Regions from separate parts of the Ornithinibacter aureus genome, predicted to be linked through region 2. Evidence: riboswitches for the same ligand, from Rfam matches in the RefSeq annotation. Region 2 holds a riboswitch; the other holds the start of a gene.
What was found. Region 2 has a riboswitch for S-adenosylmethionine ahead of C8E84_RS04990 (aminotransferase class V-fold PLP-dependent enzyme). Riboswitches for the same ligand answer to the same signal wherever they lie in the genome.

Region 1 (6,973 bases), 100 kb from region 2:
TGACGGATGTATCACCGGGCCGCGTGAGCCCTCCTTGGTGCTGAGGTCGCGCACGGGCGTGACCGCGACCCCCCGGAGGTCTGCCATGGCTGCGCTCGACGTCATCCCGCTCATGAGGTTCCCGGCATCCTGGCCGGTGCCCGTCGTCGCCACCCTGGCGATGGCCGTCCTCGCGGGACTCGACCTGCTCGGCGCGATCGCCGCGAAGGAGTGGGCGGAGAAGCAGAGCATCGCCGCTATCGCCTTCGGCACGATCGCCTCGGTCGCCCTGTTCTGGTTCTACGCCTCGTCGCTGCAGTACGCCGAGCTCGCGGTCGTGACGATGGGCTGGATCGTGCTGCTCCAGGTCGGCATCGTCATCGTCGACCGGGTGCACTTCGGCACGGTGCTGGGCCCCGACAAGATCGGTGCGCTCATCATCATCCTGGTCGCGCAGGGCTACCTCGTCCTCGCCCCGAGCTCGACCTGACCCGGCACACCTGAGCCGGCGCACCCGGACCGCCACGACCGGATGCCGTCCGCCCCACCCGCGCGCTGAACCTCGCCGACCGCTACGCTCACCAGCGAGGAGGCGACGATGACGTCAGACAGCACCAGCCACGTGGGCAGCGCCCAGACCGCCGCACACATTGCCCAGGTGGAGCGTTACGCCGCGCACAACTACCACCCGTTGCCGGTGGTGCTCTCCCACGGGGAGGGTGCCTGGGTGACCGATGTCGACGGCAAGCGGTACCTCGACTGCCTCGCCGGGTACTCGGCACTGAACTTCGGCCACGGGCACCCGCGGCTGCTGGCGCGCGCCCACGACCAGCTCTCGCGGCTCACCCTCACGAGCCGGGCCTTCCACAACGACCAGCTCGGCCCGTTCTCCCAGGCCCTAGCCGAGCTGACCGGCAAGGACATGGTCCTGCCGATGAACACCGGCGCCGAGGCCGTCGAGACCGCCCTGAAGGTCAGCCGGCGCTGGGGGTACCGCGTCAAGGGGGTGCCCGAGGACCAGGCCAACATCATCGTCATGGAGGGCAACTTCCACGGCCGCACGACGACCATCATCAGCTTCTCCGACGACAAGGTCGCCCGCGACGAGTACGGGCCATACACCCCGGGCTTCCGCACGGTCACCTACGGCGACGTCGAGTCGCTGCGCCAGGCGGTCGACGAGTTCACCGTGGCGGTCCTCCTCGAGCCGATCCAGGGCGAGGGCGGCGTCGTCATCCCACCCGAGGGCTACCTGCGGGCCGTGCGCCAGATCTGCGACGAGGCCGGTGTGCTCATGCTCGCCGACGAGATCCAGTCGGGGCTCGCCCGCACCGGACGCACCTTCGCGTGTGAGCACGAGGACGTCGTTCCCGACATCTACGTGATGGGCAAGGCCCTCGGCGGTGGGCTCTACCCGGTCTCGGCCATCGCGACCAACCGCGAGATCCTCGAGGTCATCACCCCCGGGTCGCACGGCTCGACCTTCGGGGGCAACCCGCTCGCCGCCGCGATCGGCCACGAGGTCGTCACCATGCTCTCCGAGGGGGAGTTCCAGGCACGGGCCACCGAGCTCGGCAGCCTGCTCAGCGAGCTCCTCACCCCGCTCGTGCGCACGGGTCACGGAAACGGGCTGTCCGGCATCCGGGTCCGTGGGCTATGGGCCGGGCTGGACATCGAGCCCGGCGGTCCGAGTGGCCGCGAGGTCTCCGAGCGCCTCATGCGGCGCGGGGTGCTCGCCAAGGACACCCACGGGTCCACCATCCGCATCGCCCCGCCGCTGGTCATCACGGCTGACGAGGTCGGCATGCTCGTGGATGCCGTCGCGGACGCCCTCGAGCGTCCGTAGTCCTCAGTCCTGGCTGACGCAGACCTTGGCCCGCGCGGCGTTGCGGACGATCTCCTCGACGATCTCGGCGCGGCGCGGACCCGGCAGGTCGTGGGCCATGTCGGGGAACATCACCAGGCGTGAGCCCGGGATGGCCCGGGCGGTCGCGATACCACCGCTCGGCAGGACGAGCTGGTCGAGCAGGCCGTGGATGACCACGGTCGGCACGGTGATCGTGCGCAGCCCGGGGGTGCGGTCGGGGCTGGCCTGGATCGCGAGCAGCTGGCGAGCGGTGCCGAGCGGGTTGATGTCCCGGTCGATGGCCCGGCGGACCATGACGGCCATCTCGTCGGCGTCGTAGTGCGGCCCGGCGATGAGGCGGAAGCTCTCGACGCCGCGGCGCTCGGCCTCGTCCGGGTCGGTCGGGCGCGGCGTGGTCATGGTCATCGCCATGGTCGGCAGCAGCTTGGGGGCCACCGTCCCGTGCAGGCGCGAGCCCGTGTTCGACATGATCGAGCACAGGCTGAGCACGCGCGTCGGGTGGTCGATGGTCAGCTGCTGGGCGATCATCCCGCCCATGGACACACCGACCACGTGGGCGGCCTCGATGTCGAGGTGGTCGAGCAGCGCGACCGCGTCGCCGGCCATGTCGGCCAGGAGGTAGTCGGACTGGGCGTAGCGGCGGTGGGCGAAGGCCTTGAGCAGGTCTGCCCGCGTCGGTGCCGGACCTTGGGTCTTCGTTGACAGGCCGATGTCGCGGTTGTCCATCCGGATGACCCGGAAGCCGTTCTCGACGAGGCCGTCGATGATCGGGGTCGGCCACGCGACGAGCTGGGCGCCCAGCCCCATCACGAGGAGCATCGGGATGCCGTCGTCGGGGCCGTCGATCTCGAACTCGATGGTCACGTCGCCGAGCTGTGCACTGGTCATGTGGGGACCATACCCGCGGGTAGGCTGACACACGTGATCGCGCCGCTGACGTATGCCGTCGTGGGCCTGGCGGCCGTGCTGCTCGTCGTCTCGGGCTTCTACGCCGTCCGGGACCGGCTCATCGACGACCGGGTGCTGTTGCTCGCGGCCCTGCTGGAGATCGGCCTGATCGTCCAGCTCGTGCTCGGGCTCGTCGGGCTCGGGGAGGTCGAGGACTCCACGGACCGTGCGACGTTCGTGGCCTACCTGGTGTCGCTGCCCGTCATCCCGATCAGCACCGTGTTGCTGACGATCAAGGAGAAGACGGTCTGGGCCATGGGGTCCCTGGCCGTTGGCGCGTTCGCCGTCGCCGTGATGACGGCCCGCCTCCAGCAGATCTGGAACCTCAGTGCCTGAGGCGCGCTCCGCCGCTGATCGAGCCGCCGACCGCCGGGCCCTCGGTGGGCCCGGCGTCATCCTCGTCACCGTCTACGGCGTGCTCGCCCTCGCCGCCACCGGGCGCTCGATCCTTCAGATCACGACCGACTTCGGGGCGGCGCCGCTCGCCTACACGCTCTCCGCGCTCGCGGCCGCCGTCTACGTGCTCGCGACCTGGTGCCTCGCCCGGGGCGGACGGTGGGTGCGCGTCGGAGTCATCGCGTGCGCGATCGAGCTCGTCGGCGTGCTCGTCGTCGGGACGGCGTCGTTCCTCGTGCCCGACGCCTTCCCGGACAAGACCGTGTGGTCGCACTTCGGCCAGGGCTACGGCTTCGTCCCGCTCGTGCTGCCCGTGCTCGGCCTGTGGTGGTTCCGCCGGGTCGACAGCGCTGGCCCTGCCTGAGCCTCAGCCCGGCTGGTCCTGCCCGGGCCTCAGCCCACTGGCACCGGCTCCAGCAGGAGCACCGGGATGGTCCGGTCGGTGTTGGCCTGGTACTCCGCGTAGTTCGGGAAGGCCGCCACGCAGCGTGCCCACCACTGCTCCCGCTCCTCACCGGTGATCTCGCGCGCGACGGCATCCCACGAGGCGGTGCCGTCCATGAGCGTCAGGGTCGGGTTGGCCAGCAGGTTCGAGTACCACTGCGGGTGGTCGGGGGCGCCGCCCTTGCTGGCCACCGCGGCGTACACCCCGTCGTGCTCCACCCGCATGAGGGGCACCTTGCGCAGCGCGCCGGTCTTCTTGCCACGCATCGTCAGCAGGACGACGGGCAGGCCCATGATGTCGACCGAGCGGGTGTCCCCGGTGGCCTCGATGGTCTCCACCTGCTGGCGGACCCAGTCCGACGGGCTGGGGATGTAGGTGTCGGTGCTTTCGGTGCCGGTGGTCACGGTGTTGGTCGCCTCGGTGTCGTTGGTCATGGTCTGCTCAACTCACTTGTCGCTCGAGGTCTTCCACAGGTTGATGCCGGCCTCGACCGCGTGCTGGTCGATCTGCGCGAGTTCGTCGGCGGAGAAGTCCAGGTTGCCCACGGCATCCAGGCTGTCGTCGAGCTGCTCGACCGACGACGCACCGATGAGCACGGAGGTGACCCGGGGGTCGCGCAGTGCCCACGCCAGCGCCATCTGGGCGAGCGACTGCCCCCGCGTCTGCGCCATCTCGTTCAGCGCCCGCACGTGGCGCAGCGACTCCTCGGTGAGCAGTTCCGGGTCCAGCGACTTGCCCGCAGCCGCGCGAGAGCCCTCGGGGATGCCGCCCAGGTACTTGTCCGTCAGCATCCCCTGCGCGAGCGGGGAGAACGCGATGACCCCGGCCCCGACCTCGTCGGCCGCGTCGAGCAGGTCCGCCCCGGCAGAGCCGGGGGCCCGCTCGATCCAGCGGTTGAGCATCGAGTACGACGGCTGGTGGATGAGCAGCGGGGTGCCCATCTCCCGCAGGATCGCCGCGGCCTCGCGGGTGCGCTCGCCCGAGTACGACGAGATGCCGACGTACAGCGCCTTGCCAGAGCGCACGAGCGAATCCAGCGCACCCATCGTCTCCTCGAGGGGAGTCGTCTCGTCGAAGCGGTGGCTGTAGAAGATGTCGACGTAGTCCAGGCCCATGCGCCTCAGCGACTGCTCGCACGAGGCGATGACGTACTTGCGCGAGCCACCGCCCTGGCCGTAGGGGCCGGGCCACATGTCGTAGCCCGCCTTGGAGCTGATGACCAGCTCGTCGCGGTAGCGGGAGAAGTCGCGGGCGAGGATCGACCCGAAGTTGCGCTCGGCGCTGCCGTACGGCGGGCCGTAGTTGTTCGCGAGGTCAAAGTGCGTGACGCCCCGGTCGAAGGCCCGTCGCAGCGTGGCCTGCTGGCGCTCCAGCGGCACGTCGTCGCCGAAGTTGTGCCACAGCCCGAGCGAGATCGCCGGGAGGTCCAGCCCCGAACGGCCGACGCGGCGATACGGCATCCCCGCCTCGTAACGTCCGGGAGCGGCCTGGTACTCGTCTGCGTGAAGGGTCATGGAGCCATCCTGTCGCGTTCGCGAGGTGAGATGGGCGCGGGGGCCGCGTGACCGGCATCCGGATGCCGTCGTATAGTCCCGGCAGGTCATGAGTGCCAGCGACAAGCCCCGGCTCGCTGGCCGGCAACCCTCCACCCGCGGTGGGGTGCCCCGGGTGAAGACCTGGCGACCGGCGCCCGCCGGCACGCAAGCGCTCGTTCGAAAGAGGCAATGCCATGACCGACCCGTCCCAGTGGGGTTTCGAGACCACGCAGATCCACGCCGGCCAGGTGCCCGACCCCACCACCGGTGCCCGGGCCCTGCCGATCTACCAGACGACGTCCTATGTCTTCAACGACACCACGCACGCGGCGAACCTGTTCGCGCTCAAGGAGTTCGGGAACATCTACACCCGAATCATGAACCCGACGCAGGATGCCGTGGAGCAGCGGATCGCGGCGCTCGAGGGTGGCGTCGGGGCGCTCCTCGTCTCGTCGGGGCAGGCCGCGACGACGCTCGGCCTGCTCAACATCGCCGAGGCCGGTGACCACATCGTCGCCAGCTCGGCCCTGTACGGCGGCACGGTGAACCTGCTCAAGTTCACCTTCACCAAGCTCGGCATCGACGTGACCTTCGTCGAGGACCAGGCCGACCTGCAGGCCTGGCGCGACGCCGTGCGCCCCAACACCAAGGCCTTCTTCGCCGAGACGATCGCCAACCCCAAGGCCGAGGTGCTCGACATCGCCGGGGTGGCCGGGGTCGCCCACGAGGCCGGTGTGCCGCTCGTCGTCGACAACACCATCGCGACGCCCTACCTGATCCGTCCGCTGGAGTGGGGCGCCGACGTCGTCATCCACTCGGCGACGAAGTACCTCGGCGGGCACGGCACGTCGATCGCCGGCGTCATCGTCGACGGCGGAACGTTCGACTTCGCCCGGGACCCGGAGCGCTTCCCCAACTACAACACCCCCGACGAGAGCTACCACGGGCTGGTGTTCGCTCGTGACCTCGGCGTCGGTGGCGCGCTCGGCGCCAACCTCGCGTACATCCTCAAGGCCCGCGTGCAGCTGCTGCGCGACCTCGGGTCGGCGATCTCGCCGTTCAACGCCTTCCTCATCTCCCAGGGCATCGAGACGCTCAGCCTGCGCGTCGAGCGACACATCGAGAACGCCCGCGCCGTGGCGGCCCACCTGGCCGCGCACCCGCAGGTGGAGTCGGTGCGCTGGGCCTCGCTCGACGGCAGCCCGAGCAAGGCGCTGGCCGACAAGTACGCACCCAAGGGTGCCGGTGCGGTGCTCGCGTTCGAGATCGCCGGTGGCCTCGAGGCGGGGCAGCGCTTCGTCGAGGGGCTGACGCTGCACAGCCACGTCGCCAACATCGGTGACGTGCGCTCGCTCGCGATCCACCCGGCATCCACGACGCACAGCCAGGGTGGCGACGAGGACCGTCTCGCCGCAGGCGTGACGCCCGGGTTGGTGCGCCTCGCGGTCGGCCTCGAGTCGATCCAGGACATCCTGGCCGACCTGGATGCCGGGTTCGCCGCCGCCGCGACGCAGTAGCGGCTCTACTCTGCATCAGGGTGTCGAAAGACGTTGTGGTGCAGGCAGGTTCAGTGCCTGTGGATAACTTTCCGGGCTGATCGTCATGGCCACCTACCGTGGTGGCCATGACGATCATCCGGGTGGACGGGGCGCAGGTCGCCGAGCTGGGGGTGTCGCTCACCGAGGTGGGCGCCGACTTCCTGTTGATGCAGGACCCTTCGATCGAGCGCATGGTGCTAGGGCCGGGGGAGAGCGGCCCTGCCGTGGAGGAGCTGCTCGGGGGGTGGCGCCGGCAGCGGATCGC
Region 2 (6,973 bases):
CGGTGGCTGTGGGCGCCGGAGTGCGCTGGTGGCTGGTACCGGTGGGTTCGGGCCGGGGGCGGGGGGCGCATGGCTGGTGCGAGAGTGGTGCGAATTCTGAGAGCCCGGGAGTAGGTACCTCGCCCAGCGTCCTTGCGCCGGCGAAGGGATTCCTTGCGACGCGCAAGGGGTGTGGCGGTCGCGCGAGGTTTGTGTGGACGTCGTTGCCCGGGTCAAGGGATTCCTTGCGACGCGCAAGGGTGCGCCGGTCTGCGGCCGAATCTGGGGAGGTGCTTGCTCGATGTGAGGGATTCCTTGCGATGCGAAAGGACTCTCCACGAGGTACCCAGGGGTCGGCTCTCAGGAAACGTCGGACGCGACCGGCTCCAGTCAACCCCGCACACCGAGAGACGTTCACCGGCCGGGGTGCCATGATGCGGCGCATGCCCGCACCTTCCGCACCCGCGACGACGGCGCCTCGCGCCGCGACGAGGTCCCAGTGAGCGCATCGCTCGGCATCGGCCTGGCAGCGCTGCTCACTGCCGCCATCATGGCCACCAACCTCTGGGCGGTCGTGCGCGACCGGCGTGATGTCGAACGGATCACCAAACCCGCCGCGATGCTCACCCTGCTGGCCGTGGCGGCGCTCGCGGGAGCCGGCGCCGTTGCCGCCTACATGCTCGTCATCGGCGCCATGGCGGTCATCGGCTGGGCCACCGGGCTGCTGCTCGTCGGGCTCGGCGTGAGCCTGTTCGTCGTCAGCGACACGGTGCTGGCCCTGGGCCGCTTCGTCGAGCCCCGATCGTGGACCCGCCCCGTGACGATGCTGACCTACCACGGCGCGCAGGCCCTGATCGTCGCCGGCCTGCTGACCTGACGGTGGCGGCCTGCTGGCCTGACGGTGGCGGCCTCGACCCACCCGCTGCGATACCCTGACCCGGTGACCACGGTGCTCCTGCTTACCTAGCCGCGACGGCCACCCCAGCCGCGCGGCGACCCCTCCTGAGCGAGGGGTTTTTTCATGAGCGCACCACCGAGCACCAGCGCACGACGACACGACGAACGAGGACGAGATGAGCGAGACCCCGTACCGCTACACCGCCGAGCTGGCCGGGCAGATCGAGGTGGCCTGGCAGGACCGCTGGGAGCAGCGCGGCACCTACCACGCCCCGAACCCGGCCGGCCCCTGGGCAGACCCCGAGGGCGTTGCCGCCCACTCCGGCGGGCACCTGCTCGTCCTCGACATGTTCCCCTACCCGAGCGGCGCCGGCCTGCACGTCGGCCACCCGCTGGGTTACATCGCCACCGACGTCTTCGCCCGGTACAACCGCATGCTCGGCAAGAACGTCCTGCACTGCCTCGGCTACGACGCGTTCGGGCTGCCGGCCGAGCAGTACGCCGTGCAGACCGGCCAGCACCCGCGCAAGACCACCGAGGACAACATCGTCATCATGGCGCGCCAGCTGCGCCGCCTGGGCCTGGGCCACGACGACCGCCGCGCCATCCAGACCATCGACCCCGACTACTACCGCTGGACACAGTGGATCTTCACCCAGATCTACGACGCCTGGTACGACGCGGATGCCGTGCGCCCCGACGGCGGGACGGGTCGCGCCCGCCCCATCGCCGAGCTGGAGCAGGAGTACCGCGACGGGACCCGCCCGCTGCCCGGCGGTGAGGACCGCGCGTGGGACACGTTGAGCGCGAGGGAGCGGGCCGGCATCCTCGACGCGTCGCGCCTGGCGTACACGAGCGAGGCGCCGGTGAACTGGTGCCCCGGTCTGGGCACGGTGCTCTCCAACGAGGAGGTCACCAACGACGGCCGCTCCGAGCGGGGCAACTTCCCGGTGTTCAAGCGCAACCTGCGCCAGTGGATGATGCGCATCACCGCGTACACAGATCGCCTCGCCGACGACCTCGACCGGGTCGAGTGGCCCGAGAAGGTCAAGATCATGCAGCGCAACTGGATCGGGCGCAGCCACGGCGCAAAGGTCACCTTCCCGATCGTGCGTACCTCCGGTGACCCATTGGTCGATTCAGGAATGCCGGATGCCGGGATCGAGGTCTTCACGACCCGTCCCGACACGCTGTTCGGCGCCACGTTCATGGTGCTGGCCCCCGAGCACCCGCTCGTCGACACGCTCGTCCCCGCAGGTGGCTGGCCCGAGGGAACCAAGCCCGCGTGGACCGGTGGCGCCGACACCCCGGCTCAGGCCGTCGCGGCCTACCGCCTCGCGGCCTCACGCAAGAACGACATCGAGCGCCAGTCCGAGGGCAAGGACAAGACCGGTGTCTTCACCGGTGGCTGGGCGACCAACCCGGTGACGGGCACCCGTATCCCGGTGTTCATCGCCGACTACGTGCTCATGGGCTACGGCACCGGCGCCATCATGGCCGTGCCCGCGCAGGACGAGCGCGACTGGGACTTCGCCACCGCGTTCGACCTGCCGATCATCCGCACCGTGCAGCCCTCGCAGGGGCACGACGAGAACACCGCCTTCACCGGCGACGGCCCGGCGATCAACAGCAGCAACGACGACATCGACCTCAACGGGCTCGGGGTGGCGCAGGCCAAGGAGCAGATCACCGCCTACCTGGCCGAGCGGGGCCTGGGCGAAGCGACCGTCACCTACAAGCTGCGCGACTGGCTGTTCAGCCGCCAGCGCTACTGGGGCGAGCCGTTCCCGATCGTCTTCGACGAGGACGGTGTCGCCCACGCGCTGCCCGACGAGATGCTGCCGGTCGAGCTTCCCGAGGTGCCCGACTACAGCCCGAAGACCTACGACGCCGAGGACGCCAGCAGCGAGCCCGAGCCGCCGCTGTCGCGCGTCCCGGACTGGGTGGAGGTCGACCTCGACCTCGGTGACGGCCGCGGCACCCGCCGCTTCCGCCGCGAGACCAACACCATGCCCAACTGGGCGGGGTCGTGCTGGTACTACCTGCGCTACCTCGACCCGGCGAACGAGAGCGCTCTCGTCGACCCCGAGAACGAGGCGTACTGGATGGGCCCGCGCCCCGAGCCGGTCACCGGCGCCCCCGCTGGCACCCGCGACCCGGGCGGTGTCGACCTGTACGTCGGTGGTGTCGAGCACGCCGTGCTGCACCTGCTCTACGCCCGGTTCTGGCACAAGGTGCTGCACGACCTGGGCCACCTCAGCAGCGACGAGCCGTTCCGCACGTACTTCAGCCAGGGCTACATCCAGGCCCCGGCGTTCACCGACAGCCGTGGCCAGTACGTCGAGGCCAAGGAGGTCACCGAAGGTGTCGACGCCGACGGTCACCCGGCCTTCACGTGGAACGGGGAGCCGGTCACCCGCGAGTTCGGCAAGATCGGCAAGTCGCTGAAGAACATGGTCAGCCCCGACGAGATGTACGCCTCGTTCGGTGCCGACACCTTCCGCCTCTACGAGATGGGTCTGGGCCCGCTCGAGCAGAGCAAGCCCTGGGACACCCGGGCTGTGGTCGGCAGCCAGCGCTTCCTCCAGCGGCTGTGGCGCAACGTCGTCGACGAGGAGAGCGGCGAGGTCGTCGTCGTCGACACCCCCATCGACGATGCGACGAACCGGGTGCTGCACCGCACCATCGACGCCGTGCGCGCCGACTACGCGGGGCTGGGCTTCAACACGGCCATCGCCCGGCTCATCGAACTCAACAACGCCCTGACCAAGCTGCCCGGGGGAGTGCCTCGCGAGGCCGCCGAGCAGATCGTCCTCATGGTCGCGCCCCTCGCGCCGCACATCGCCGAGGAGCTGTGGGCCCGACTCGGACACACCGAGTCGCTGGTCCACGAGGCGTTCCCGGTGGCCGACCCGGCCCTGCTCGTCGAGGACACCGTCACCTGCGTCGTGCAGGTGCGCGGCAAGGTTCGCGACCGCATCGAGGTGCCGGCCGACATCAGCGAGGACGCCCTGCGAGAGCTGGCGCTGGCGAGCGAGAGGGTCCAGGCGGCGGCGCCGGACGGCATCCGCACGGTGATCGTGCGGGCGCCCAAGCTCGTCAACGTCGTTCCGGCCTGACGCGCCCCCACCCCGGAGGTTTATCGGGTGACCCGATAATCCCGATCCTCACCCGACAAGGCTTCCCGGGTGAAGTAGGGCGTTGCCGGGGGAAGTTGCGCCTCGGCTCTGCTCAGCTGCGAAACGTGCGGCGGATGCCCTGCCCGGCTGCACATCTCGCGACGTGGACCCGGGATGCCGTGGCGCGGCATCCGCTTCTACGCTTGCCCACGTAGGTCATGAGTGCCAGCGACAAGCCCCGGCTCGTTGGTCAGCAACCCTCCTTCCGCGGTGGGGTGCTCCGGGTGACGACCTGGTCGACGTCGAAACCGGCGCCGGCAAGCGCGGATCACGGGGTCACCCGAGGTCCACAGTCCCGACGGAGACCTCCATCGTGTCGATCGCCCCGAGCACCCAGTCCCACTCCATCCACCGCCGCCCCAGGCTGCGGGCCGTCCCCGACGTCGACCTGCTCGCCCCTCGCACCGGGTCGGATGCCGTCGCGCGCCTCGCGCACCCGTCGCACCCGTCGCACCGGGGCGCCGCCGGCCTCGACCACGCAGGCCTGCCCCCGGTGGTGCGCGCCGGCCTGGTGCCCACCCTGTCCGGAGACTGGGTCGACTACGCGAACCTGGACCACGCGGCATCCACGCCTGCGTTCGAGCGGGTCGCTCAGGCCGTGGAGTCGGCCACCCGCACGTACTCCAGCGTCCACCGCGGCACGGGGTGGCTCTCGCGGGTGACCAGCGCCCACTACGAGGCGGCTCGCGACGAGGTGGCCCGCTTCGTCGGTGCGCGTGAGGACGACGTCGTCGTGTTCACCCGTGGCACCACCGACTCGGTGAACCTGCTGGCCCGGGCCCTGCCGCGCAACACCACCGTCATCGTGTTCAACTCCGAGCACCACGCGACGCTGCTGCCGTGGCCGAAGCGAGGAACGGTGCGCCTGCCCGTGCCCGGCAGCGCCCGCGACGCCGAGGTGCTGCTCGAGAGCGCCCTTCGTGACCTGCCGGCCGGCACGGCTCGGCGACCGCGTCAGGCCCTCGTCGTGCTGACGGCGGCGAGCAACGTCACCGGCGAGTTCTGGCCGGTGGAGTCACTGACGGCCATCGCCCGTCGCCACGGCGCGCGCGTGCTGCTGGACGCCGCGCAGTCGGCCGCCCACCGGCCGATCGACCTCGCGGCGCTCGACGTCGACTGGGTCGCCTTCTCGGGGCACAAGCTGCACGCCCCGTTCGGCACCGGGGTGCTTGCCGGGCGCAGCGACTGGCTGGATGCCGCGGCGCCCTACCTCGCGGGTGGCGGCGCGACCGCGCAGGTCACGGCCGAGGCGACGCGCTGGGCGACGGGTGCTGCCCGCCACGAGGCCGGCAGCCCGAACGTGCTCGGCGCCGTGGCGCTCGCGGCTGCGTGCGCGACGATCCGCGAGCACCGGGCCGCGATCGACGCCCACGAGGCTGCACTCACGACGGCCCTGCGCGCCGGCCTGCGGGCCATCGACGGGGTGCAGACCTACTCACTGTTCGGTGAGGACACCGTCCGCGGGCCGGTCGTGACGTTCACCGTCGACGGGCTCGACAGCCAGCTCGTGGCGGCGGCGCTGTCGGCAGAGCACGGCATCGGGGTGCGGGCCGGCAAGTTCTGCGCGCACATCCTCGTCGACACCCTGCTCGAGGAGGGGTCGGACGAGCACGACAGCGCGGTTCGTGTCAGTGCCGGCCTGGCGAGCACCCCCGAGCACGTGGCCCGGCTGGTGGCGGCCGTGACGGCGCTGGCGGCTGACGGACCGGGCGCCGAGTACGAGCTGACGCAGCAGGGCTGGGCGCCGGTCGATGACACCCGCGAGCTGGACGCGCCGCTGCCCTGGTGAGCGATCGGCGCTTCGGCGGCCGACGACTTGGTGCTCCGGTGGCCCATCGCGGGGCTGGTGACCCGACCCTGCTCGAGGCTGAGAGAGGGGCATAGGGGTGCTGTCAGGAGACCTTTCGCCGCGCAAGGACTTCCTTGTCGGGCGCAAGGACTCCTGACAGCACTGGTACCCGGGCTCACAGGTTCGAGCTGGAGCGGCGCCATGTCACCCCGCGTCGGAACAGTTCTCGCCCCCACGCGGCGCAGGTTTCGCCCCACGTCGGCACAGACCTCAGGTGTCGGTGGCGCCCATCGCGACGAGACGCTCCACGACGCTGGTCAGCCCTCGGGCCCGAGCAGCCTGCAGCGGGGTCTGACCCTCGAGCACGGAGATCAGGGTCGGGTCGGCGCCGTGGTCGAGCAGCAGGTGGGCCATCCGTTCGTGCCCGAGGTCGATGACGGCGACGAGCACGGTCGACTGGTACTCGGCGTGCGAGAAGTTCACGTCGACGCCGCGGGCCAGGTGGTGCAGCACGAGGTCCTCGTCGCCGGCGCACGCGGCGCCGAACATGTCCTTCCAGTCGCCAGCAGCCATGCGGCAGAGGTTATCCGGGAAACGCCGCGCCACTGGGGTGGTCTGCGCGTCCGTGACGGTGCAGAGTGAGACTCCACGGAGGTGACGCCGGTCACAGCCGCTCCCGAGGAGGACCCATGGCCGATCTCGACACCGGACGACTGCTCGCAGCCCTCGAGCCCGTGGCGGAGGAGAACCTCAACCGCCACCTCGCCACCGCCCAGGAGTGGATGCCGCACGAGTACGTCCCCTGGTCCCTCGGCCGCGACTTCAAGGAGCTCGGCGGTGAGCCGTGGTCGGTGGAGCAGTCCCAGCTGTCGCCGATCGCCCGCACGGCGCTCGAGGTCAACCTGCTCACCGAGGACAACCTTCCGAGCTACCACCGCGAGATCGAGCGCGCGTTCGGCCGCGACAGCGCGTGGGGGGCCTGGGTGAACCGCTGGACCGCCGAGGAGGGCCGCCACGCGTTCTGCATCCGCGACTACCTGCTCGTCACGCGTGGGGTCGACCCCGACGAGCTCGAGCGGGCCCGCATGGACACCATGGAGACCGGTTACGACTCCGGTGACAAGCCGCT

Region 1: linked by a shared signal. The riboswitch ahead of C8E84_RS04520 (bifunctional o-acetylhomoserine/o-acetylserine sulfhydrylase) and the one ahead of C8E84_RS04990 (aminotransferase class V-fold PLP-dependent enzyme) in region 2 are both predicted to bind S-adenosylmethionine.

Annotation. Positions count from the first base shown of each region.
Region 1 is NZ_VMSB01000001.1:941,364-948,336, reverse strand. Features, by position in the region: gene C8E84_RS04560 (patatin-like phospholipase family protein) at 1-3, shown strand, start outside; gene C8E84_RS04555 (hypothetical protein) at 86-469, shown strand; gene rocD (ornithine--oxo-acid transaminase) at 578-1,825, shown strand; gene C8E84_RS04545 (alpha/beta fold hydrolase) at 1,829-2,734, opposite strand; gene C8E84_RS04540 (hypothetical protein) at 2,768-3,130, shown strand; gene C8E84_RS04535 (hypothetical protein) at 3,123-3,554, shown strand; gene C8E84_RS04530 (nitroreductase family deazaflavin-dependent oxidoreductase) at 3,584-4,069, opposite strand; gene mgrA (L-glyceraldehyde 3-phosphate reductase) at 4,082-5,149, opposite strand; SAM riboswitch class IV at 5,234-5,348, shown strand; gene C8E84_RS04520 (bifunctional o-acetylhomoserine/o-acetylserine sulfhydrylase) at 5,365-6,687, shown strand; gene C8E84_RS04515 (hypothetical protein) at 6,795-6,973, shown strand, end outside.
Region 2 is NZ_VMSB01000001.1:1,043,220-1,050,192, reverse strand. Features, by position in the region: gene C8E84_RS05000 (lysoplasmalogenase family protein) at 479-856, shown strand; gene leuS (leucine--tRNA ligase) at 1,053-3,995, shown strand; SAM riboswitch class IV at 4,210-4,325, shown strand; gene C8E84_RS04990 (aminotransferase class V-fold PLP-dependent enzyme) at 4,369-5,844, shown strand; gene C8E84_RS04985 (ankyrin repeat domain-containing protein) at 6,115-6,417, opposite strand; gene C8E84_RS04980 (acyl-ACP desaturase) at 6,534-6,973, shown strand, end outside.